4 regions of the Acerihabitans sp. TG2 genome follow, and region 2 is predicted to be linked to each of the others. Evidence: predicted binding sites of a transcription regulator. Region 2 holds the regulator's gene; each other region holds the start of a gene.
What was found. The regulator Fur, encoded in region 2, represses iron uptake genes when iron is present. The targets are predictions, from matches to a motif close to ATAATAATGAGAACNACTATCAA.

Region 1: a site for Fur is predicted at 2,629-2,651, ahead of ygiD (4,5-DOPA dioxygenase extradiol). Genes of this name have one in related genera too.
Region 3: a site for Fur is predicted at 4,058-4,080, ahead of fepD (Fe(3+)-siderophore ABC transporter permease). Genes of this name have one in related genera too.
Region 4: a site for Fur is predicted at 4,092-4,114, ahead of SJI19_RS20480 (TonB-dependent siderophore receptor). Genes of this name have one in related genera too.

What each region holds. Positions count from the first base shown of each region.
Region 1 covers NZ_JAYGJO010000006.1:174,512-180,204, forward strand. Annotated here, with positions in the region: gene SJI19_RS07865 (ABC transporter substrate-binding protein) at 1-656, opposite strand, end outside; gene ddpX (D-alanyl-D-alanine dipeptidase) at 653-1,237, opposite strand; gene SJI19_RS07875 (MurR/RpiR family transcriptional regulator) at 1,256-2,122, opposite strand; partial or broken gene SJI19_RS07880 (hypothetical protein) at 2,369-2,539, shown strand; gene ygiD (4,5-DOPA dioxygenase extradiol) at 2,735-3,520, shown strand; gene SJI19_RS07890 (glutathionylspermidine synthase family protein) at 3,570-4,730, opposite strand; gene SJI19_RS07895 (DUF1190 family protein) at 4,738-5,391, opposite strand; gene tolC (outer membrane channel protein TolC) at 5,636-5,693, opposite strand, start outside.
Region 2 covers NZ_JAYGJO010000021.1:61,412-67,104, reverse strand. Annotated here, with positions in the region: gene ybfE (LexA regulated protein) at 211-510, shown strand; gene fldA (flavodoxin FldA) at 690-1,205, shown strand; gene fur (ferric iron uptake transcriptional regulator) at 1,534-2,004, shown strand; partial or broken gene SJI19_RS17335 (RpiB/LacA/LacB family sugar-phosphate isomerase) at 2,120-2,395, opposite strand; gene glnS (glutamine--tRNA ligase) at 2,478-4,145, opposite strand; gene nagE (N-acetylglucosamine-specific PTS transporter subunit IIBC) at 4,798-5,693, opposite strand, start outside.
Region 3 covers NZ_JAYGJO010000013.1:72,458-78,150, forward strand. Annotated here, with positions in the region: gene SJI19_RS13215 (DUF1615 domain-containing protein) at 1-869, shown strand, start outside; gene SJI19_RS13220 (DUF1993 domain-containing protein) at 1,004-1,534, shown strand; gene bhsA (multiple stress resistance protein BhsA) at 1,602-1,859, opposite strand; partial or broken gene SJI19_RS13230 (SDR family oxidoreductase) at 2,111-2,272, opposite strand; gene fepB (Fe2+-enterobactin ABC transporter substrate-binding protein) at 2,852-3,808, shown strand; partial or broken gene SJI19_RS13240 (MFS transporter) at 3,827-3,970, opposite strand; gene fepD (Fe(3+)-siderophore ABC transporter permease) at 4,104-5,093, shown strand; gene fepG (iron-enterobactin ABC transporter permease) at 5,090-5,693, shown strand, end outside.
Region 4 covers NZ_JAYGJO010000029.1:52,187-57,879, reverse strand. Annotated here, with positions in the region: gene SJI19_RS20510 (hypothetical protein) at 1-161, opposite strand, end outside; gene SJI19_RS20505 (DNA-binding protein) at 230-787, opposite strand; gene SJI19_RS20500 (hypothetical protein) at 840-1,052, opposite strand; gene SJI19_RS20495 (LysR family transcriptional regulator) at 1,257-2,159, opposite strand; gene SJI19_RS20490 (SDR family NAD(P)-dependent oxidoreductase) at 2,295-3,053, shown strand; gene fhuF (siderophore-iron reductase FhuF) at 3,293-4,024, opposite strand; gene SJI19_RS20480 (TonB-dependent siderophore receptor) at 4,135-5,693, shown strand, end outside.

The DNA of each region.
Region 1 (5,693 bases), on a different contig from region 2:
GGGTTAGGAACCAGAACCAGTTGCTGTCCCTTTTGCCAGCTCTGCAGCATAAACGCGCCGGAACCGGCCGTATGTTCAGCTAAATAGCCTCGCGCATCATCCGAATCGTGGCTTTTCAGAACGGCGGGATTGATAACTGAAGCCCCGTCATTAGCGAGCGTGTAAAGGAAAGGGGCAAAGGGTTCACTCAATGTGAAACGCACGGTATAAGGATCGACTGCCTCCACTTTTAGTCCTGAGGGAAATGCTTCTGACGGCCCTTGCTTGATGCGCATGAGGCGCTCAAAGGACAGTTTGACTGCCTCTGCATTGACGCTTGAACCGTCATCAAACGCGGCATCTTTACGCAGTTTGAATGTCCAGACTTTTCCGTCCGATGATGTCTGCCAGCTTTGCGCCAGATCACCTTCTATATCTGTCGAGCCTTTACCGTTTTCGGTCTTATATTTAATCAAGCGCTGATAGGCCGGATAAGTGACTGTCCAATCGTTATTATCAATGGTGACGGCCGGATCCAACGTTTGTGGATCGGCCGCTTTACCGATGACAAGCATATCTTTTGGCACTGCTGAGAAAGCGGGTGCAGATATAGCAGCCATGGCTATCACAAGTATCAGCGGACGAAAATGTAAAGACGCGGTGTGGGTCATTTTCATGGTAATACTCCGTCAATCGGGGTTGGATAAATACAGGTGAAAACATCGTCGAAGAGCGGATAACTGGCTGCTTCCGGTAATTCGAAATGCCACCATTCCGTAGCAATGCCAGTGAAGCCACCGCCAATCATGACTGCATTGAGCAATAGCCGGTTTCGTTGAGCTGCTTGGGGGATGGACGGATGATAAGGATGGGACGGCTCAGCCATTACATCAAAGCCCGTTCCCATATCCAGGACATTCCCATGCGCATCGATCAGGGTGACGTCAATAGCCGTGCCCCGGCTGTGATTGGAGCCCTGAAACAAAGGCACAACATAGTCCTTATCGGGACATGCCTGCCACAAAAGCGCTTGTGCTGTTTGTGGCCGGTAAGCATCCAGAACCAACAAGGTGAAACCCGCAAGCCGGGCAATCTCAATGCATTTTTCCAGCGCCACTGCCGCATCAGTGTGAAGCAGACACCGGGCAACACTGTATATCGGATGACCCGTGATATTATCTGCGGTGGCATATTTCAAATCGATACGCAACTGAGGGTATTTAGCTGCAATATCGACCAGTTTTGTTTCCTGACTCATTCAATAATCCCTGTATTGTTAACGTTCAAATTGGCCAAATTCCTGTTGTAGCAGCCTGTTCTGCGCCAGGCGGCTGGAAAGTTTCGGACCAAGACATTCCACAACCGAAGACAGCAACAGGTTAAATAGGCAACTGATCGGAGCCAACGAGTCCCAGAAGTTACCGGTATCGGTTTTTACCTGTAATAAATCAACCGGGTAGTCACGCGCCCAGGGACACCAGATATCTGTCACCAGCGCCATTGAAACCTGATGTTCTGTTGCCACCCGACAAAACTGCCGTGCAACGGTTGAATAGGCTCGAGCGTCCGTCAGGACCACATAAGGTTTGTCATACTCGGAATTGAGTGATTCCAGCCAACTGCCTGAGCAGCCATCGGCGTAGGTGACGCGTGGTCGTAGGTACTCAAGATGGCTGAAAAAAGTATTGGCAATGCCGCGTGTGGACTGGATCCCAATAACGATGACCGCATCTGCTTTCGCAATATGCTGACTAACGCGAGAGAATGCCTCGCTCTGCGCAATCTGATAGACATAACGAATAGCATCCAGCTCCATCTCAAGCGATTGGCTAGCATGATCCGGCAATGTCTGCTGCTGTTCCCATGAATCTAGGCGATCTATCACGCCCCATTGCTTGTAAGGGGTATTCGAAACATCTTTTAGGCTATTTTTGATATCGTCCAGATTACGAAAACCCAACTTGCGCAAATAACGCCCAACAGTAATCCCACTGGTGCCGGTCGTTTGGGCGATGCTGTCCGCCGTCTCAAACGGAATTTGTTCACGGTGACTCAGCAGCCATGAGCTGATTCGCTTTTCGCTAGGCGTTTGCTGACTGAACGCAGCTTCAATTTTCCTGAAAAGTTCTGAGTTATCCTTCATATTCGCCTTGATGTTACTTTTCTGTCATTCAAAATAATCATGATATAAAAGTAACAAAGCACGATACGTGCCATGTTTTCAAAAGCGTAACGGAGCTCGGGTCGGCAGGGATTTTTTGTATGACAGGGGAGGTCTGAAGGGTAACTTTATGTAATACATGCCTAACAAAAGTGCATCATTTAAAGAGCTTGCATCACAAAAGTGCAGTATTAGAGGGCGAAGCATCACAATAATGTAACTATTATGTGGCGCGCCAGTGGGGTGGTAACAGGCTGAGTAATGGTTCTTGTGGCACATACAGTACGATTTGAAGACGGGACAGAGATGATTCACCTCATCAGCATACGAAAGGCTGATCGGAAAGAGAGGATACGTTATGAGCACCGTTATATAAACAAAGTGAACTGGCGTCTGTGACTGAAACGCGGGAATCGGAGCTGAAAGTGTTGTCTGCGGGCGTTGTGCTGGTGATAATGAAAACAACCGCCAGTTGATGTTCAATTTTTTTGACAGTCATTATCATGCTTATCCGAGTTTATTTCTTGTCAGTACCGCGTAACGTAAGCGTCATAGAGCGCTTGGCGCGGTAAGAACGATAAGTAAGGAATAATCATGACCGAATCCCGCATGCCCGCACTGTTCCTTGGCCACGGTAGCCCGATGAATGTGCTGGAAGATAATCAATATACTCAAGTCTGGTCACGTCTGGGTCAGACCCTGCCTCGTCCTCGCGCCATTTTGGCGATATCTGCCCATTGGTATACTCGGGGTACTGTGGTTACCGCGATGGAACACCCACGTACAATCCATGATTTTGGCGGTTTTCCACAGGCGCTGTTTGATATTCGTTATCCGGCGCCGGGTTCCCCTGAGCTGGCCAAAGAGATCCAGCAACTGTTGTTACCGGTGGCAGTGGAGGCCGATCTGTCCGAGTGGGGATTCGATCACGGTTCTTGGGGGGTGGTGAAAAAAATGTATCCTGACGCCGATATTCCTATGGTGCAATTGAGCGTTGACGGTACTCAGAAACCGGAATACCACTATCAGTTAGGGCGTAAACTGGCGGCCCTGCGTGATCAGGGGGTGATGATCGTTGCCAGCGGCAACGTGGTGCATAATTTACGCATGATAAACTGGCAAGGCGAGGCGGCACCGTATGCCTGGGCTGAATCGTTCAATCAATTTGTTCGGGATAACATTGCCTGGCGCGGGGAGGGTGTGCATCCGCTGGTTAATTATTCGCAACATGAGGGTGCTGCCTTGTCCAATCCCACCCCTGAGCACTATCTGCCACTGCTGTATGTCCTGGGCAGTTGGGATGGTCAGGAACCGATTTCGGTACCGGTGGAGGGCATTGAGATGGCTTCACTGAGCATGCTGTCAGTACAGGTGGGGTAATATCGATGTTACGCGGCGGCGTGGGTTCACCGCCGCAACGTCACGCGGATTAACCGAGTATGATATGCGGATAAAAACGCGAGAGATCCTGCGTAATCATCTGTTTATCTTCACGTATACCCAGTCCACAGGGTTGATCGTTCACCAGCCAACTGCCGATCACTGTGTAGCTGTCGCCAAACCGCGGCAGCGGACAAAACTCCTGCACGATAAAACCTTCTTTGCCATAAGGACCTTCCACATGGGCGGTTTCCTTGCCATTTTCCACAATGCTTATATTGGCCCCTTCGCGGGAAAACAGCGGTTTGACCACATAGCGTTCCATTGGCGGCGGGTTATCGTCGGCGAAATAGGCCGGCAGAAGATTAGGATGCCCAGGATACATCTGCCAGAGCATTGGTAGCAGCGCCTTGTTGGAAATAATGCTCTTCCAGGCGGGTTCCAGCCAGCGTACTCCGGCGTCCTCCAGCTTGGTGGAGAATATTTCCCGCAGCAGGAACTCCCACGGATAGAGCTTGAACAGATTGCTGATGACCTGATTTTCCGTATCGGTAAATTGCCCTTTTTCCCCCAGACCAATCTCTTCAATAAACAAAAAATCGTTGGCTAACGCCGCCTCCAGCGCGCAGTCCTGCAGGTATTGCACCGTACCACGATCCTCTACGCTGTCCTGGCAGCAGGCGAAGTGGAGAAGATTTACGCCATATTCTTGTTTTAATTGACTAAAACGCTCAATTATTTTTTCCTGCAGACTATTATACTGGTCGGCACCGGGCGGGAGTTGGCCGGATTTGATCTGATCCTCCAGCCAAATCCATTGGAAAAATGCGGATTCATACAGCGACGTTGGCGTGTCGGCGTTGTTCTCCAGCAGTTTCGGCGGATGTTGCCCGTCGTAAACCAGATCCAGACGCGAGTAGAGCGAAGGCTGGCCAGAGTGCCACGCGTTACGAACAAATTGCCAAGTATGCTTGGGTATTTGAAATCGGGTCATCAGCGCGTCGCTGTCTACCACTTTTTCTACCACCTTAAGGCACATTTGGTGCAGCTCGGCGGTGACGTCCTCCAGGGTTTCAATCTGCGCCAGCGTAAACTGATAATAGGCGTCTTCGCACCAGTAGGGTTCGCCATACATGGTATGAAATTCAAAACCGTATTCTGTGGCTTTTGCACGCCAGTCCGGGCGTTCGTTCAGGGTGACTCTTTTCATCGTTCGCTTAGCCGCCCATGCTGCGCCGAGGCATGGCGCTACTGCGCTGCATCGCCGAGTTTTGTTTGGCTACCGTCTCACCGAAGCCGCCACGGGTGACGGTAGCGGTGGTCGGGGGTTTGGGCGCCATGGCCGATGGCGGTACGCTCATGCTGCGTCCACCGGTAGCGGGACCGTAATTACGGCCGCTGGCGTCAACGAACTTGCCGTTGGCCGGGCTATTGGGTGCGCGCGAGCTAAATAGCGGCTGTTGGGAGTAACCGCCGCCGCCCATCATGCGGCCCATCATGTAACCGGCCATAAGCGGCATCCAGAAGCTGCCGCTTTGTTGGGATTGAGCACCCATCCCAGCCTGAGCGGGTGCCTGGGTGCATTGCCCTTCGCCAAATTCAGCGATGCAATCTTCGCGGGTGGCGTATTTCGGTGCGGTTTTCGCTGCTTCCTTCTGCGCGTTGTTAAACGCAGTGGTGCACTGTGCGCTCATCGACGGATTGGCGCGGGTACAGTCGTCGCTATTCTGATACAGCGAGACGTTCTGGTCGCTTTTTTCACAACCGGCCAACATAAATACCGCACTGACCGCCAGCGCCACCGGCGCCATTCGATAAGTACGCCATTGCTTACGAAAACTGGCGTGATGAATGTTTTTTGTCCGTTTCATTATTATCCTGCTTTATTAATGCGTTAACATTTCCAGAGATCTGCTCATCAAGGATAAGGTAAAAACGTCTAAAGAAGAAGCATACACATGTCCGCTTGAAATATATTTACATATTTATACACAAACAATGGTGGGATGGTGGGTATGCGGGGGGGTGCACACATCAGGTGGACATGCTGCCCGCCTGAATAGGCGAGCGAGGGGGTACCCCGCGAAGGGACTTAGGTCAATCGCGGGGCGCTGCCTAATGCCTAAAGGGATTGCGCCCGGTGGTATTGGCACTGGTGACCGGGGTGGTAGCG
Region 2 (5,693 bases):
TGCCATCCCCCAGCCGCTCAGTACGCATTGGGGATGTTTGAGGTTACCGCATTCTTGCTACTCGAATTATTTAGGGTATTTATTTTTCCAGGCCTGAAGTCGGGGAAAATAACGTAACGGGTGATCGTTCCCCAACGGTGAAACCAGCAGCAGGTTTGCCGTCGCGGCCATTGCCCGCCCGCTTTTTGATGCACAATCCCTTCATGACCTATGGCAAAAGAACAAACGGACCGCACCACCCTGGATTTGTTTATTGATGAGCGACGTCCGGGCCGCCCGAAGACCAACCCACTGTCCCGCGATGAACAGTTGCGCATCAACAAGCGTAACCAGCTGCGACGAGATAAAGTACGTGGCCTGCGCCGGGTCGAACTAAAAATCAACGCCCAGGCGGTGGATGCGTTAAATGAGTTGGCCTGTCGGCAAAATCTGTCGCGCAGTGAACTGATTGAATTGATTTTACTGGCCGAGCTGGAGCGGCAACAGGCAGCGGCCGAGCGGGAAGAGTAACCGACTACCGCCCGGCGGCGACGCGCTTTGTCGGTACTGCGCGCCTAAAGAGACGGATTTTGCAACAAAACCCTGGCAGAACGAGTTCCTCCTGTTGATATGGTCTGCTATCATTGCCCGGGAACCTAAATGATCCTATTACAGAACATATCCTTAATATTTAAGAGGTTTTCAAATTCATGGCAACTGTAGGCATTTTTTTTGGCAGTGACACCGGCAATACCGAAAATATTGCCAAAATGATCCAGAAGCAACTTGGGCCTGACGTTGCTGAAGTTCATGACATTGCCAAAAGCAGTAAGGAAGATCTGGCAAGGTTCGATACGCTGTTGTTGGGCATCCCTACCTGGTATTACGGTGAAGCACAGTGTGACTGGGATGATTTTTTCCCTACACTTGAGGAAATTGACTTCTCCGGTAAAACCGTCGCCCTGTTCGGATGTGGTGACCAGGAAGACTATGCAGAGTATTTTTGTGATGCCATGGGCACTATCCGCGACATTATCGAACCGAACGGTGCCACTATCATCGGTCACTGGCCGACTGCAGGTTATCATTTCGAAGCCTCAAAGGGGCTGGCGGACGACACTCATTTTATCGGACTGGCCATTGATGAAGATCGCCAGCCTGAACTGACCAACGAACGTGTTGATGGCTGGGTTAAACATATTAGCCAGGAATTGAAACTCGGTTAATTGATCATCCGGCACTGACAAAATACGTCGGCCGTCATCCATTGTGGCGGCCAGTCTTACTTGTCGATAGGTTCTCCCTGTCGAATGAATAGATACAAATTTTTAGCTTTCGCTCACAAAGCGGTACAATAGTGCAGCAGTTTCGCCTTTTTCATTAAAATGTTGCAAAATGTGCCCCACAAAACGGGCTATAGTGGTTAACAAGGCGTAGTTTTCATTTTGGACAGGCAGTCTTATAATGAGGTGACGTCATATTTTTCGGGCCGACCGATGTTATAGGCTATGTTAGCCTACAATCAGATTCTCAAAGTAACAGGACTATACCCGCATGACTGACAATAATATTGCATTGAAGAAGGCCGGCCTGAAAGTCACCCTTCCCAGACTGAAGATTCTGGAAGTGTTGCAAGCTCCGGAATGCCATCACGTCAGTGCGGAGGATCTCTACAAAAAACTCATTGATATGGGTGAAGAAATTGGCTTGGCTACGGTGTATCGTGTACTGAATCAGTTTGATGACGCCGGTATCGTCACCCGCCATAACTTTGAAGGCGGTAAATCCGTTTTTGAATTAACCCAGCAATATCATCATGATCATTTGATCTGTCTGGACTGTGGCAAAGTGATCGAATTCCGTGATGAATTCATTGAGGCGCGCCAGCGTGATATCGCCAAAAAACACAATATCAAACTGACTAACCACAGTTTATATCTTTACGGACATTGTGAAGACGGCAACTGCCGTGAAGACGAAACTCTGCACGATCATAAAGATGTGCTAAATAGCACCCAAGAGTAACAGGTCTTCAAACGTAACCCTGTTTGCTTAACTTGTTTGCTTAACTTGTTTACTTAAAAGGCTACGCCAATCATCCCAACGTCCGCCAGGCAACCAGCAACCAGGCGGCGTTTTGTTAGTTGTTACCCTCTTCTTCGCGTTCGATTTGACTTATAAGATCAATCCGTCGCTGGTGCCGCTTCCCTTCAAATCCTGCCGTCAACCCGCTATCCACGATCATTTTTGCTAACCCACAGCCCACCACCCGCGCGCCAAATGCCAGAATATGGGTATCGTTATGCTGGCGCGACAACCGGGCCGAGTAAGGTTCGCGGCATACTACCGCCCGGATACCGCGTAACTTATTGGCTGTAATGGATATACCGATCCCAGTGCCACAGATCAAAATACCCAAAGGCGCTACGCGCCATGACCAGCGCACATAAAAAACGCTGCCTCGGCAGCGTTGGTATTAGCACGAAGGTAACCAGCCATCAGGCGCCGGTTTTCGTCCAGGTATCTCGCAGGCCGACGGTGCGGTTGAACACCGGCGTCTGCTTGGTGAAATAACGACTATCAGCACAGAAATAGCCTTCACGCTCAAACTGGTACGGCTGGCCTATTTCTGCGTTTAAGACGCTGGCTTCCACAAAACCTTGCTTAATCACCAGCGATTGCGGATTCAGCGTCGAAAGAAAATCCTCCGCCGCAGCAGGATTGGCATCGCTAAACAGCCGATCGTATAACCGAAACTCAGCTGCAACCCCATGCGTGACCGATACCCAATGGATCACACCCTTGACCTTGCGGCCATCCGCCGGATCTTTGCTTAGGGTCTCAGGATCATAACTGCAATAAAGGGTGGTGATTTCACCTTGGGCATCTTTCTCCACCCGATCCGCTTTGATCACGTAGGCATTGCGCAGGCGCACTTCTTTGCCCAACACCAGCCGTTTGTATTGCTTGTTGGCCTCTTCACGAAAGTCCGCGCGATCGATATAAATCTCACGGCTGAACGCAACCTCACGGTGGCCCATCTCAGGTTTATTAGGATGGGTCGGCATGGTCACCAACTCTTGCTCATCAACGGGGAAATTCTCGATAACCACTCTGAGCGGATCAATAACCGCCATTGCCCGAGGAGCACTGTCGTTCAAATCTTCGCGGATACAGGCTTCCAACGCGGCGATTTCCACGTTGTTGTCCTGTTTGGTCACGCCAATACGCCGGCAAAACTCGCGGATCGACGCTGCGGTATAACCGCGACGTCGCAAACCTGAAATGGTTGGCATCCGCGGGTCATCCCATCCTTCAACGATCTGTTCCGCCACCAACTGGGTAAGCTTGCGCTTGGACATGATGGCATATTCAAGATTGAGGCGGGAAAACTCGTACTGGTGTGGATGGCAATCAATGCTAATGTTATCCAGCACCCAATCATACAACCGGCGATTATCCTGGAACTCCAGGGTACACAAAGAATGGGTGATCCCTTCCAGAGCATCGGAAATACAGTGGGTAAAATCGTACATCGGATAGATACACCACTTACTGCCGGTCTGATGATGTTCAGCGAACTTGATCCGGTACAATACCGGGTCGCGCATGACCATAAACGAGGAGGCCATATCTATCTTGGCACGCAGGCAGGCACTACCTTCTGAGAAGCCACCGTTGCGCATGATCGTGAACAACGCCAGGTTGTCGTCGACGGTACGATCGCGAAATGGACTGTTTTTGCCAGGTGTCGTCAGATTACCGCGATACTCCCGGATAGCGTCAGGGGAAAGCTCGTCCACATACGCTAATCCTTTCTTGATCAATTCCACAGCATAGTCATGTAGACGGTCAAAATAGTCAGAGGAGTAATGAATGTTACCGCTCCAGGTAAATCCTAACCATTGAACATCCTGCTTGATGGAATCGACGAATTCGATATCTTCTTTTGCCGGATTGGTATCGTCAAAACGCAAATTGCATTGTCCATGGTAGTCCTGAGCGATACCAAAATTCAGGCATATCGCTTTCGCATGACCAATATGTAAATAACCGTTTGGTTCCGGCGGAAAACGAGTATGCACCGTATGGTGCTTACCCGAGGCCAAATCTTCGTCAATAATTTGACGAATAAAGTTAGTTGGGCGGGCTTCTGCCTCACTCATATTTCTATTCCTCTACGCGAAAGCACGACATTTATCGCTCATATGTTCCAACATGCCAGAGTCCTGCACAACCGATACTTGCAAAATTTCTTATCATAACCCCAGCGTCCCCATAAGCTTACTCCAGTAAAAGACTGGGGTGAGCGAGGACAAATCTGTCTGGAACAGATTTGAACGCGACTTGTCGCGGCCCCGCTAAGGGCGAGGCCCAGGGACGGGCCGAGTACAGCTAACGCACCTGCAACGTGAAGTATGACGGAATACCCTAAATAATTCGCGTGGCAGGAAGGCGGCAACACAGCGAAACCCAGGAGCTTACATCGGTAAGTGACTGGGGTGAGCGAGGACAGCCAACGCACCTGCAACGTGAAGTATGACGGAATACCCTAAATAATTCCCGTGGCAGGAAGGCGGCAACGCAGCGAAACCCAGGAGCTTACATCGGTAAGTGACTGGGGTGAGCGAGGACAGCCAACGCACCTGCAACGTGAAGTATGACGGGTATATTACCATAAGTGCCCCGCTGACGGGGCACTCTGGGAAGGGATTCTGCGTGGAAACTCAAACGAGCCACAACATTCCGCCGCGAGAAACGCGCCGGAATACGGCATCATAAATTTCCAGGCGACCCGCATCGGCCGCCTGGGTGAATTTATTTAGCGGTAAGCTCCAGTAACAAGGTCTCACCGGCGACCACTGTACCGCTGGCGAGGGCCTCAATGGTGCCAAACTCATCCATATTACTGATGACTACCGGACTTATCAGCGAACGGGCATTGGCGTTAAGATAGTCGAGATCCAGTTCCAGGATCGGTTGTCCTTGGGTAACCTTGCTCCCCTCTTCCACCAGGGCGGTAAAACCTCGGCCCTGTAATTCAACGGTATCAATGCCGATATGCACGATAACTTCGGCACCAGAGTCGGTTTCCAGGCAAAAGGCGTGATGGGTTCCAAACAGTTTTACCAACGTGCCGCTGGCCGGCGACACCACCTGTTTACCGGTCGGGCGAATGGCGAGACCTTCGCCTACCGCTTTGGAGGCAAAGGCAGCGTCAGGTACCTGATCGAGCGGTACTATCTCACCGCTGATAGGGGATATTAGGCTCACCACCACCGGGTGCGGCGACCGCTCGCTGGTGGCTGGTGTAACCTTAGGCTGCACCGGCACGGCTTGAGAAACCGATGTTGCCGCTGCTACCGGCCCTTCAGCCAGTACGGTGCGCATGGCGCCGGCGATAATTTCCGCGCGGGTGCCCACGATAACCTGCACACTTTCTTTATTGAGACGAATAACACCCTGGGCACCCAGGTTTTTGGCTAAAGATTCGTTAACCAGCGATGAGTCTTTAACATTTAACCGCAGACGGGTAATACAGGCATCGATAGCGGTCAGATTGTCAGAGCCGCCGACAGCACTGATATAACGCCGTGCCAAGGCCTGGGTCTCGCCAGCTTTGCCGGTAGCGGTGGTAGCCGGTTCAATATCCACATTGTAGCCGTCAAATTCATTACCGGCGACCGCCAGTTCACGCCCTGGGGTTAACAGGT
Region 3 (5,693 bases), on a different contig from region 2:
TGGCAGTAGCTGGGCAAGAATCGGGTTTTCAGGCCGATGCGCCGGTGCCCGGTCTGGGAAAAATAGCGTGGCAAGAGATTGACCGGCGTGCCGGCCAGATTCATATCCCGGCGGTGGTGGTTCATGCAGCATTGCATATCCCGTCCCCCAACGGGCAAAGCTACAGTGAACGCCTGGATGCGGTGCGAACGGAAAAGCAGCTGAGTGCGATTTTCGATGATTTTATCGGTATGGTACCCATGGGCCAGCGATTGTTCGGTAATTTTAATCCGGTGCATACCGGCGGCCCGATGCAGGTCAGCATCAGCTTTGCCGAAACTCATGCCAAGGGCTACCCTTATCCGGTTGCCGACACGCTGCGCCACGAGGTATTTAGCCGCCGCGGCGGACTCTATTTTGGTATTGTGCATTTATTGGCTTATCCCACCCATTATGACCGGCAGATATTCCGCTTTGCCGATTTTAACGCCGGTTGGTATGCCAGTCGCAACGCAGCATTTCAACATGCGGTCAGTCGCCTTTCCGGCAAACCGCTGGCGTTGGACGGCGACCTGATCAACTATGGCGAAAAGAGCCCCGGGGCGACTGAGTTGGCGGTGCGCACGCTGGGCAAACGGCTCAATGTGGGCGCTGCGACCATTAGACGTGCCCTGGACAAAGGCGAAACGGCCCAGTTCGAGCAAACCGACCTTTATCAGCGGGTATTCGCCTTGGCGGATCGCACCCAGCACCCGCCGTTACCCCGGGCAATATTGCCCGGTATTACCCTGCACAGCCCGAAAATTACCCGCACCCTGACCACTGCCTGGTTTGCCAAACGGGTCGATCAACGTTATATGCGCTGCCTGGCTAAGGCCGGGGAGAAGTAAAACTATCCCGATCAATTAATAGCGATCGTTAAAATAAAGTTGACCCCCGACACCACCGGCTCTACCTTGATGGTGGGCCGGCAGAGGCTCAACGACGCTTAAGTCAGGCTATCTATAACAAACAGAAGGCGCATATGACTCATCCATTACCGCAAGACCTTACCTATTATCACGTCTCGGTTCCGGTATTTATCAAGGCGTTAACCAATTTATCATCCTTACTGCACAAAGCAGTGGCGTTTGCCGCCGAGCGGCAGATCGACGAGTCCGAACTGGTCAATGCCCGTTTGGCACCCGACATGTTCAGCCTGGCGCGGCAGGTGCAGTCGGCCAGCGACGCGGCCAAATCCTGCGCGGCACGCTTGTCCGGCAGTGAAATACCGAGCTTTCCTGATACCGAAACCACCTTGGCCCAGTTGCAGACGCGTATCGGTAAAACCCTGGACTTTCTCAATAGTTTGCCCCGCGAGTCTTTCGCGGCGGCGGGCGAGCGGCCTATTGTCATGAATATGCGTGGCACCGAGCGCACGTTCAGCGGCTACGATTATCTGTTCCGGCTGGCCATACCCAATCTTTTTTTCCACGTCACCACGGCTTACGATATCTTGCGTAATCAGGGCCTGGCGATCGGTAAAAGCGATTATCTGGGGTCATTTGATCAGTAACCAATAAAAAAAACGGGACGGTCAGCATCACTGACCGTCCCGTTTTTATTAGCTATAGTCGCGAGAATTATTCAAAAATTACCGCGGTACCATGCAGTTTATTCTGGCCGGTGGCGGAGGTGATCTGGAACGATTTGGCACCTGACTCAGTGGCTTTGGCAGCCAGTTGGCTTTCCAGAGAAGAGAGGTTGCTGCCGCCGGTAGCGGAGATAACGCCTACCACCCGCTGGTTGGCTGGCGCGGACGTTACCAGATCGGCGGCGAAACTACCAAATGATACAAGGCTAAGCGCGAGGGCGGCGACGGTATATTTTACGTTTTTCATGGGTATATTCTCGTATAAAGTTAATCGGTTTTAAATCATGACGTCAATTACTTAACGTTCGATAACTAAATACTAGCTCCGGCGCGCCCTGCGGTCAACTAATTTTATTATTGATCATTAATATATTAATTAACCATTTGAAAAATAACTTTTTATAGTCTTATATTTTCTTTCCCTGCTTTACTGGCATGCGTGAACGAGAGTGATACGCTTAACAGCCCGGCCGCACCTATCCCCACACCATTAGCGCTTCAGGCCACAAGCGTAGCACCGCCGTCGATCACGATATCCTGCATGGTGATATGACTGGCGTGGCGGGAGGCCAGGAATAAAATCACATCAGCCACCTCCTGCGGGTGGCCTATCTTGCCCAGTGGTATCCCCAGCTTGAACAGGTCGGGGAAACCGGCAATCGGCAAGTAACCCTGGCTTACCCGCTCGACTTGGCCAGCATCGGTAATAGCCAGTAGCTGCGTGCGAAACGGATAATCCTCCCCAGCAAAACGTAGATCCAACCCCACCACCACCGGCCTTTTTATGCCGGCCTTGCTAGCCCGGTTAAAGTGCCGCCGCAGTTCTCGCTGAAATATACCCTCCGGTTGATGTCCGTCGCTCGCGCAGATAGACATGCGACTAAAACATCCACGGTGGCAAAACGACGAAAAGGCAACATAAAAAAACCGGCGGCAAGGGCCTTCCTATCACCAGGTATGGCCTGTCGCAGGGATTATGGTCTGTCGCAGCGATAATGTGGCCATATTACAATCTCCGTACTTTAATAATAATAGAAATAAGAATAATTATTATTTGTATTGATAGGGAATAAACTACGTCGTAGAATCAGCCATGTCAATAAATGTAAGCTGCGGTTTGTTCCCCGGCCGGAGGGCACCCCCTGGTGGCCAAATGCCCATTTTCCACCGAAGAGACCGGTTGATGATGTAGGAAATAGCACAATGAAAATAGACCACCAAAGGCGCAGACTGGCCCTGATGCACCTGGCGTTGATCACCCTGCTGGCGATGCCCCTGCTGTTACAATTGACGCCTGCGCGCGCCGCAGACCACTGGCCGCGAGTGATTGACGGCCCGCACGGCCCCGTAACCCTCGAGCAGATGCCGCAACGTATTGTGTCCACCAGCGTGACCCTTACCGGCACACTGCTGGCCATCGGCGCGCCGATTATAGCCAGCGGTGCCACCACGCCCAATAACCGCGTAGCGGACGATCAGGGATTTTTACGGCAATGGGGTAAGGTGGCAAAACAACGACAGGTCAAGCGGCTCTACATTGGCGAGGTCAATGCCGAAGCCATTGCCGCGGAAAATCCCGATCTTATTGTGATCGCCGCCACCGGCGGCGACTCGGCTCTACGTCTCTATGACCAATTATCTACGCTGGCGCCAACACTTATCATCAGCTACGACGATGAAAGCTGGCAACAACTGGCGCGTGATCTGGGCCGGGCTACCGGCCACGAAACCGGAGCCGAGGCAGCCATCAGCCAATTCAACGTACGAGCCCAGGCGTTGAAGTCGCGTCTGGCGTTGCCGCCACAACCGGTTTCGGCCCTGGTCTATCAACGGGACGGCAAGGCGGCCAATGTATGGACCGCACATTCCCCACAAGGTCAGTTGCTGCAGCAATTAGGTTTTACGCTGGCTGAACCGCCCAGTACATTGGCCACCGGTCAAAGCATGGGCCGCCGCCAGGATATCGTTCAGCTTTCCGGAGAGAACCTGGCCGCCGGCCTGAATGGCCAGACCCTGCTGCTGTTTGCCGGCAATGACGCCGACACCCAAGCCCTGCTGGCCAATCCGTTCCTGGCGCATTTGCCGCCAGTGCGCAATCATCAGGTCTATGCCCTGGGTAACGATACCTTCCGCCTGGATTACTACAGCGCCGATCATCTGTTGACCCAGTTGGAACGCCATTTTATCCGTCGATAAATCTTCGGTTCATCGCCCGGTGAGGGCCTGGATCTGTACTGGTACAGCAACCACCAGCAGCCCCAACGCCAGAATGGATAAAAAGCGGGCAAGAAACACCGCCCGGAACGCCGGATGGGTTTTGAGCAGACTGATGTTAAGCAACAAAGAGGGGTTGTTCATACTAGCGGCTAAATAACCTAGATTTGGCAACCATATAGGCTGAAATAAGGAGCGCGCTCATGTTATCATAACTATATGCGAGTAATAACGATAATAAATATCATTATCATATACATTTATGGTTTAGCCGTTTATGCGCCACTCCGTTGGTCTGTTATTAATGTGTTTCATGTTGCTGCTGATGATGGCGATGAGTTTATTTATCGGTGCCAAAGCCATACCCGTTGATCGGGTATGGCTTGCGCTCACCGACGGCTGTGGCAGCGCCGATTGCGTTATTGTGCTTGATGCCCGCTTGCCGCGCACGCTGGCCGGTCTGTTGGCGGGCCTGGCGCTGGGATTATCCGGTGCGCTGATGCAAACCCTTACCCGCAATCCCCTGGCTGATCCCGGTATTCTTGGCGTCAACGCCGGGGCTGGTTTTGCCGTGGTGATAGGCATTACGTTCTTTGGCGCCGCATCCATCGACAGTTATCTCTGGTTCGCTTTTGCCGGCGCGCTGGCGGCGGCGTTACTGGTGGCGCTCATTGGCGCGCTGGGCCGCGGCAGGCTAAATCCGATTCGCCTGACCCTGGCGGGTGTGGCCCTGGGCGCGGTGCTGGACGGCATGGCATCGGGTATTGCACTGCTGCATCCCCTGGTGTATGACCAGTTGCGTTTTTGGCAAGCCGGTTCGCTGGATATCCGCAACATGACAGCAGTTAACCTAGTGATATGGCCCATCATGCTGGGAACAGCGCTGACCCTGTATCTGACGGGAGCCCTCAATGCCCTTAGCATGGGCAACGAGCTGGCGTCGGCCCTTGGCACCCGGGTCGGTTTAACGCAATTGGTGGGGTTGACCGCCATTACCTTATTGTGCGGATCAGCTACGGCCCTGGTCGGCCCCATCGCCTTTGTCGGGCTGATGATGCCGCATATCGCCCGCTGGATCACCGGCCCTGATCATCGCTGGATCATGCCCTGGACCTTGGTGCTGACGCCGGTACTGCTGCTGGGTAGCGATATGATTGGCCGAGTTATTGTCCCCGGCGAGCTGCGGGTTTCAGTGATCACCGCACTGGTGGGGGCGCCGGTGCTGATAGTCCTGGTCCGCCGCCACCCGACGCTGGGGCGGCGATGAACCGGTTCGTTTCGACCCACACCAGGCTGACCATCGCCGCCGTTGGTCTGCCGATCGCCTGTTTGGCCTTGGCGGTATATAGTCTGTGCGCCGGTTTGACGCAACTTGGTATTGCGCAAGCATTCGACGCGCTGCGCGGCGCGGCGCCGCACAATATTCACGTGATGGTAACGCAATGGCGGTTGCCGCGGGTGGTGACGGCGTTGCTGCTGGGCGCGGCCCTGGGAACCAGCGGTGCGATTTTTCAATCGCTAATGCGTAACCCGCTCGGCAGCCCGGATATCATGGGATTCAATACCGGTGCGCACAGCGCCGTGCTCATCGCCATCGTGCTATTTAGCGGCGGGCCGTCGGCCATCGTCGGCGCGGCGCTGGTCGGCGGAATACTCAGCGCAGCGGTGGTCTATCTGCTCGCTTGGCGCGACGGTATTCAACCCTTTCGGCTGATTATTATCGGTATCGCCATCCGCGCCCTGTTGGTTTCGCTTAATACGTGGCTGGTGGTCGGTGCGTCGCTGGAATCCGCGCTCACCGCCGGATTATGGAGCGCCGGATCGCTTAATGGCATGACGTGGGCAAAAATAGTACCGGTGGCGCTAC
Region 4 (5,693 bases), on a different contig from region 2:
TCCATTTCATCTGGAGTAGGTGGAACATGATGAAAATAATGCTGCGCAATCCTTTGACTACCGAGCTGTAACACCAAAACCCGCTTTGCTGCATCGGCGCCCATGAGCGTGATAACCGTTTCCTCTTGACCGATATGCAGTCCTATGGCAATTGCTGACATTTCATCGTTTCCTTTTACCGACAACTGCGAGATATTGCGCGAGCCGCTGCGTACCAAACATGACCTGTTTAATGGCAAAAATCGGCGAGTTGTTGGGGATGTTCCAACATAGCCAAGTATTGCGTTATGCTATCCCGCGCGCTGGTTTCACGTAATTGCAACGCAAGATTGATAATATCAAGCTGTCGAGCGTTTACGGCCAATTTAGCGTCCAGTTTGCCTCTTGTGCTTAACCATTCGGCTACGTCGGCCCAGCGCCAGAGTGGTGATATGCCTTTTATTCGTTGGATCGGTCCGGGAAAATCGCCTGAACCGCGGGTGCCGTCTTTGAGCATGGCAATGGCTTGGCGAGACATGTCGGATAATTCGGCGATATCACTCAAACCCACCAGATTGGCATCCACCGAGGAGACTTTTGCACCCAGCGGTGCGGACTCGATATCCCTGATGGCGCTGAATACCGCTTGGCAAAAGCTGTCGCTTTCGCGATCAAATTCAAGGTATACGGATTTGCCGTAGAAGCAGACCAGCGCATCATCACAGCCGCTGTCGAACAGGGCATCCTCCAGGCCTTTGGTGTCGGCGGTTACACCTGTCAGGGTAAGCGCGAAATTATACAGTTCCATAATTTGCTCCTTCAGTGGCGATATCCGCCATTTATCAGTGATCCAGTGCTATTTACCGGCAATTATTAACTTTGCGACAAATTTGTTTGGCATGGTTTTCAGCGTTGCGCGGTGTGGACCAAATGCTCATTTGGTGTTCATGATGTACGGCAATGCCACAATACAACCGGCCAAATGCGTGTCCTTTACCTTGCCGAAAGTACCAGCCTGCAGAGAGGGCATACTCAATGGCGGCCTGAATATGTTTGTTCGGATGTTCCTTCATCGTCTATCTCTTCATGTTGAGGATGATAAATGGGATGTTGACCGTTGTCAACAGTTGTTGTGCGTCACTCTCTATCCACAGATTACCCAATTCCCCGGTAGAGTCATGGTTCATCCACCAAAAGAACCTAGGTTTTGAATAAGTATCGCAAGTTTCTCGCCATGAGCGGATGAAGCGATTGTTGGTCGTATGAAGGTGGGGCTGTTAAGACAGGATATAAGGTTTGAGTAACTCGGCGAGCCAGTCCATAAATACCCTGGCTCGCTGTGGCAAATAGCGCCGGTGGGCGTACATCAACGCAATTTCCATTGGGGGCGCCCGGTATTCGGTCAATATGGAGACTAAACGACCACTGGAGAGGTAGTCGTCAAAGCCGATGGCGGGAGCCTGGATAATGCCAAGTCCGCCGAGACAAGCGGCTTCATAGGCGTCAACATTATTGACGGTCACCAAGGCTGGCAGCGCTACCCCCTCAATTTTGTCCTGATGAGAATAGGTGAACTGCCCAGGATTAGCGCCGAGTTGAGCCACATAATGAACCAGAAAATGCCCGGCAAGATCCGCTGGAATGCGAGGGAGTCCGTGAGCGGCTAAATAGGTCGGGCTAGCACAGTTGATCATAGGCAACCAGCCTAGTCGCCGCGCCACGAGAGAGCTATCGGCTACTTCCCCGATACGCAGCACACAGTCAAAACCCTCACGTATCATATCCACCCGGCGATCGGTGCAGCTGACGTCGATTTGCACGAGTGGATGCTGATGCAAAAATTCTACCAGATGCGGTAATACCAGGCTGCGGGCAAAGCCGGTAGGCATATCTATGCGCAGTCTGCCTGACAGAACTTGCCCATCCTGGCGGAACAGTCCTTCCAGCTCATCCATATTCGCCAGCATATCTTTAGCGCGTTCATACAATACCAATCCATCCTGAGTGGCGCTGACCCGACGTGTGGTACGGTGCAACAGCCGCGTGCCCATAAAGGCTTCCAGCGTCTGGACATGCTCGGACAGGGTGGATTTAGGCAGGCCAAGGCTCTCCCCTGCCTGTGTAAAGCTCGACAACTCCGTGACACGAATAAAGCTGCGTAGGAGTTCCAGTTTATTCATCATCATTCTTCCTCCGCTATTGTTCACCCCTCGCGAACAGTATTTCCGATTTTATCGGGTTTATCGAGTGACTGCCGTCTAATAAGCTAGAACACAGCCAGTTCCTCACGTCTCAATTGTTTTAGGAGAAATGTCATGAATACAAAAATTGCGTTGATTACCGGCGCCAGCCGTGGATTGGGGAAAAATATCGCCATGCATTTGGCTGCTCAGGGTGTGGGCATTATCGGTACCTATCATAGCCGAGCCGACGAGGCACGGGTGCTGGAAGATGACATCGCACGGTCCGGGGGGCGGGCAGTGATGCTGCAGTTGGATATGGGTAACAGCGCCGGCTTTGGTGCGTTTTCTCAGGAGTTGAAGGCAATTTTAACCAAAACCTTCTCGTGCGAGCGTTTTGATTTTCTGGTCAATAATGCCGGGATTGGCCTTTATGCTGACATTGCCGATACCACCGAGCAGCAATTTGACCAACTGTTCAATATTCATCTTAAAGGCCCCTTTTTCCTGACACAAAAACTGTTGCCATTAATCAACGACGGGGGGCGGATAATCAATATTTCCACCGGACTGACCCGGTTTTGCTCGCCGGGATTGGCCGCCTACGCCACGATGAAAGGCGGGTTGGAGGTATTGACCCACTATCAAGCCAAAGAGTTGGGCGCCCGTGGTATTAGCGTCAACGCACTTGCCCCCGGTGCAATTGAAACCGATTTTGGCGGCGGGTTGGTGCGGGATAATCAAGAAATAAACCAGCAAATTTCCTCGGCTACCGCGTTGGGCCGGGTAGGTTTGCCGGATGATATTGGTGGCGCAGTGGCGGCGCTATTATCAGACGGAACGCATTGGATCACCGGCCAACGCATCGAAGCCTCCGGCGGCGTGCTTATCTGAGGCGAGTGGCAGTGTTTTGCGCCAGGCGCAAGGTAAGGGCAGTTGCCGCAGTTCCTCGTCGGCGGCACGGTACTGCAAATATCCCGGTGTTAAACGATGCACTTCTTGAGCTTATCGCCGTTATTACGCCCGCACCGGGATTCTTCTGAGTATGTAAGCGATAACTAACGCTCTACCTATCAGGTTGATCCAATGAGATTAAGATGACATTACCGTCAGGGATAAGGAAAAAAATGTAGTCAAACCCGGCGATTTTTACGCCGTTCCGCCAGCAGTAGCGGACAACTCGGGCAATACTCGGCATCGCTCAGTTTGTAACGTAGGCAGCACTGGCGACGAATCATGTGTGCACTGCCGCCCTCGGTGTCATCAATGTGCCGTACGGGTGCAAACAGCCGGTTTAGTGTGCCATCAGGCTGTGTTTTACTGGTCAGTAACGGGTCGGCGTCGGTAGTATTCAAACCTTGCTCTTGTGCCAGCGTAAAACCGTAGGCGATGCGGATGGCTGCGTTGTTCCAAAATAAGCTCGGTGCTATCCCCGCCAGGTGGCTCAGCGTTTGGCATAGGGGGTGTAAATGCCCGGTCACCAGGGGGTGAAAGCGGGCAAAAATATTGGTGCCGGGAGCGATTTGCTCGCCATCATCATCCAGCAGGAATCCCCGCGGCACACCGGTATCTTCAAGGCAAAAGCGAATGGCTTGTGGATCAGACGGCAATTGCCAGCGATACAGCAGGTTAATTCGTGTCCATATGGGCAGCAGGCGGGCAAAATACCATTGCGACCACATGGATATTACGGCCGCTCGATCCTCGTCAGGGTGCAACTGCAAAAAAGGCTCGAGTACCGGCAATGCAGTAGTCGGTGTGCATAAGTCCGCCGCCGAAAAACACACTGACCCGGCCGGTGCGGCCAATAAAAAACGCCTGGCGATGTCGGCGGCGCACTCCACGGCTTTCTTATCTTTAAGCAAGAAAGTTGATACTTTTGGAAGTATTTACTTGCATATTTATTTACCTTTAGCATAATCCTGAATTCGCATAAGAATCATTCTCATTATTATTCAATAAAGGTTTTGTGTCCATGTGTACTGCCGATTTTTCCCCCGTTGAGCGCAACGCATTCCTACCGTGCCTATTGGCGGTGACTCTCCGTGCAGGCTGTGCCGCGCTGGCCTTGCCGGTCTATGCCGCCGCCACCAGCGCGGTGGCTTTTGCTGCGACCACCGCCACTGCAACCTCTACGCTAAACACCGTCAAAACGGTCAGCGCGACGCCGGTTAATGGCCAGGCTGATACCATTACCGTGGTGGCCGCGCCGGATAACACGTTTCGTGCGGGTGGTGATCAACTGGTGCCAGCCTTTTTGGATGGCCAGATTGCCAACGGCGGACGGTTAGGTTTTTTAGGGCAACAGGATGCCAATAACGTGCCGTTTAGCATCGTGGGTTTTACCTCGAAGCTGATCCAGGATCAGCAGGCGCGGTCATTGGCGGATGTATTGAATAACGATGCCTCGGTGCAAAGCGGCTATGGCTATGGCAACTATGCGCAAACTTTCGTAGTGCGGGGATTTTCTCTTGATGGCGACGACATTTCTTATGGTGGCCTCTATGGTATTTTACCTCGGCAGATGTTGCCCACCGAGTTTGCCGAACGCATAGAACTGCTCAAGGGATCCAGTGCCTTCCTTAACGGTGTGCCCCCGGGCGGTACCGGGGTTGGCGGCACGGTGAATGTCGAGCCCAAACGCGCCGGAGACGAACCGCTCAACCGGGTATCCCTGGATTATACCTCTACATCCCAGGAGGGCGGTGCCTTTGACCTTTCCCGCCGCTATGGCGATAACAATCAGTTCGGCGTGCGGATTAACGGTGCGCACCGCGAGGGCGGCACCGCCATTGATGATGAACGGCGTCGGATGACCATGGGATCGGTAGGCCTGGATTACCGAGGCGACCGTTTCCGGAGCTCCCTTGACGTTGGTGTGGTCAAGCAAACCGTGCACGGCGGACGGCCGGTGGTCTATCTCGGAACCGCCACCAAAATCCCCGAGGCACCTTCCGCCACCAGCAACTATGGTCAGCCATGGGCCTTTACCGATACGGAAAATGAGTTTGGCATGCTGCGGGCTGAATATGATCTGACGGATGCCTGGACCACTTATGGCGCGGTGGGCGCCAACCACACCCATGAATATGGAAAATATGCGTCACCGACGTTGTCCGGTGACGATGGCGATGCCACCATGAGCCGAATGACCGTGCCCTATTTTTCCGACAGTCTCTCAAGCCAAGCGGGGGTGCGAGGCAAATTTAGCACCGGTTTTGTCAAGCATAACGTCAACCTGGGCATGTCCACCCTTTATAGTCGAACCCGCTCTGCCTATACCCTGACCGGGACGACCATCAGTGAAAATATCTATCACCCGGTTAATGTCAGCGAACCCATGACTGACCTTTATTCGGGCGGCGATATGGGGGATCCCGGCGTGACTAACCGGGTGCGTAACTATGGTGTGGCGCTTTCCGATACCCTTTCCATACTGGACGACCGGTTGCAGTTCACCGGCGGGCTACGGCGTCAAAACGTGGTGGTGTATAACTATGATTATACCGGCGCGCAAAGCAGTTCGTTTGATCA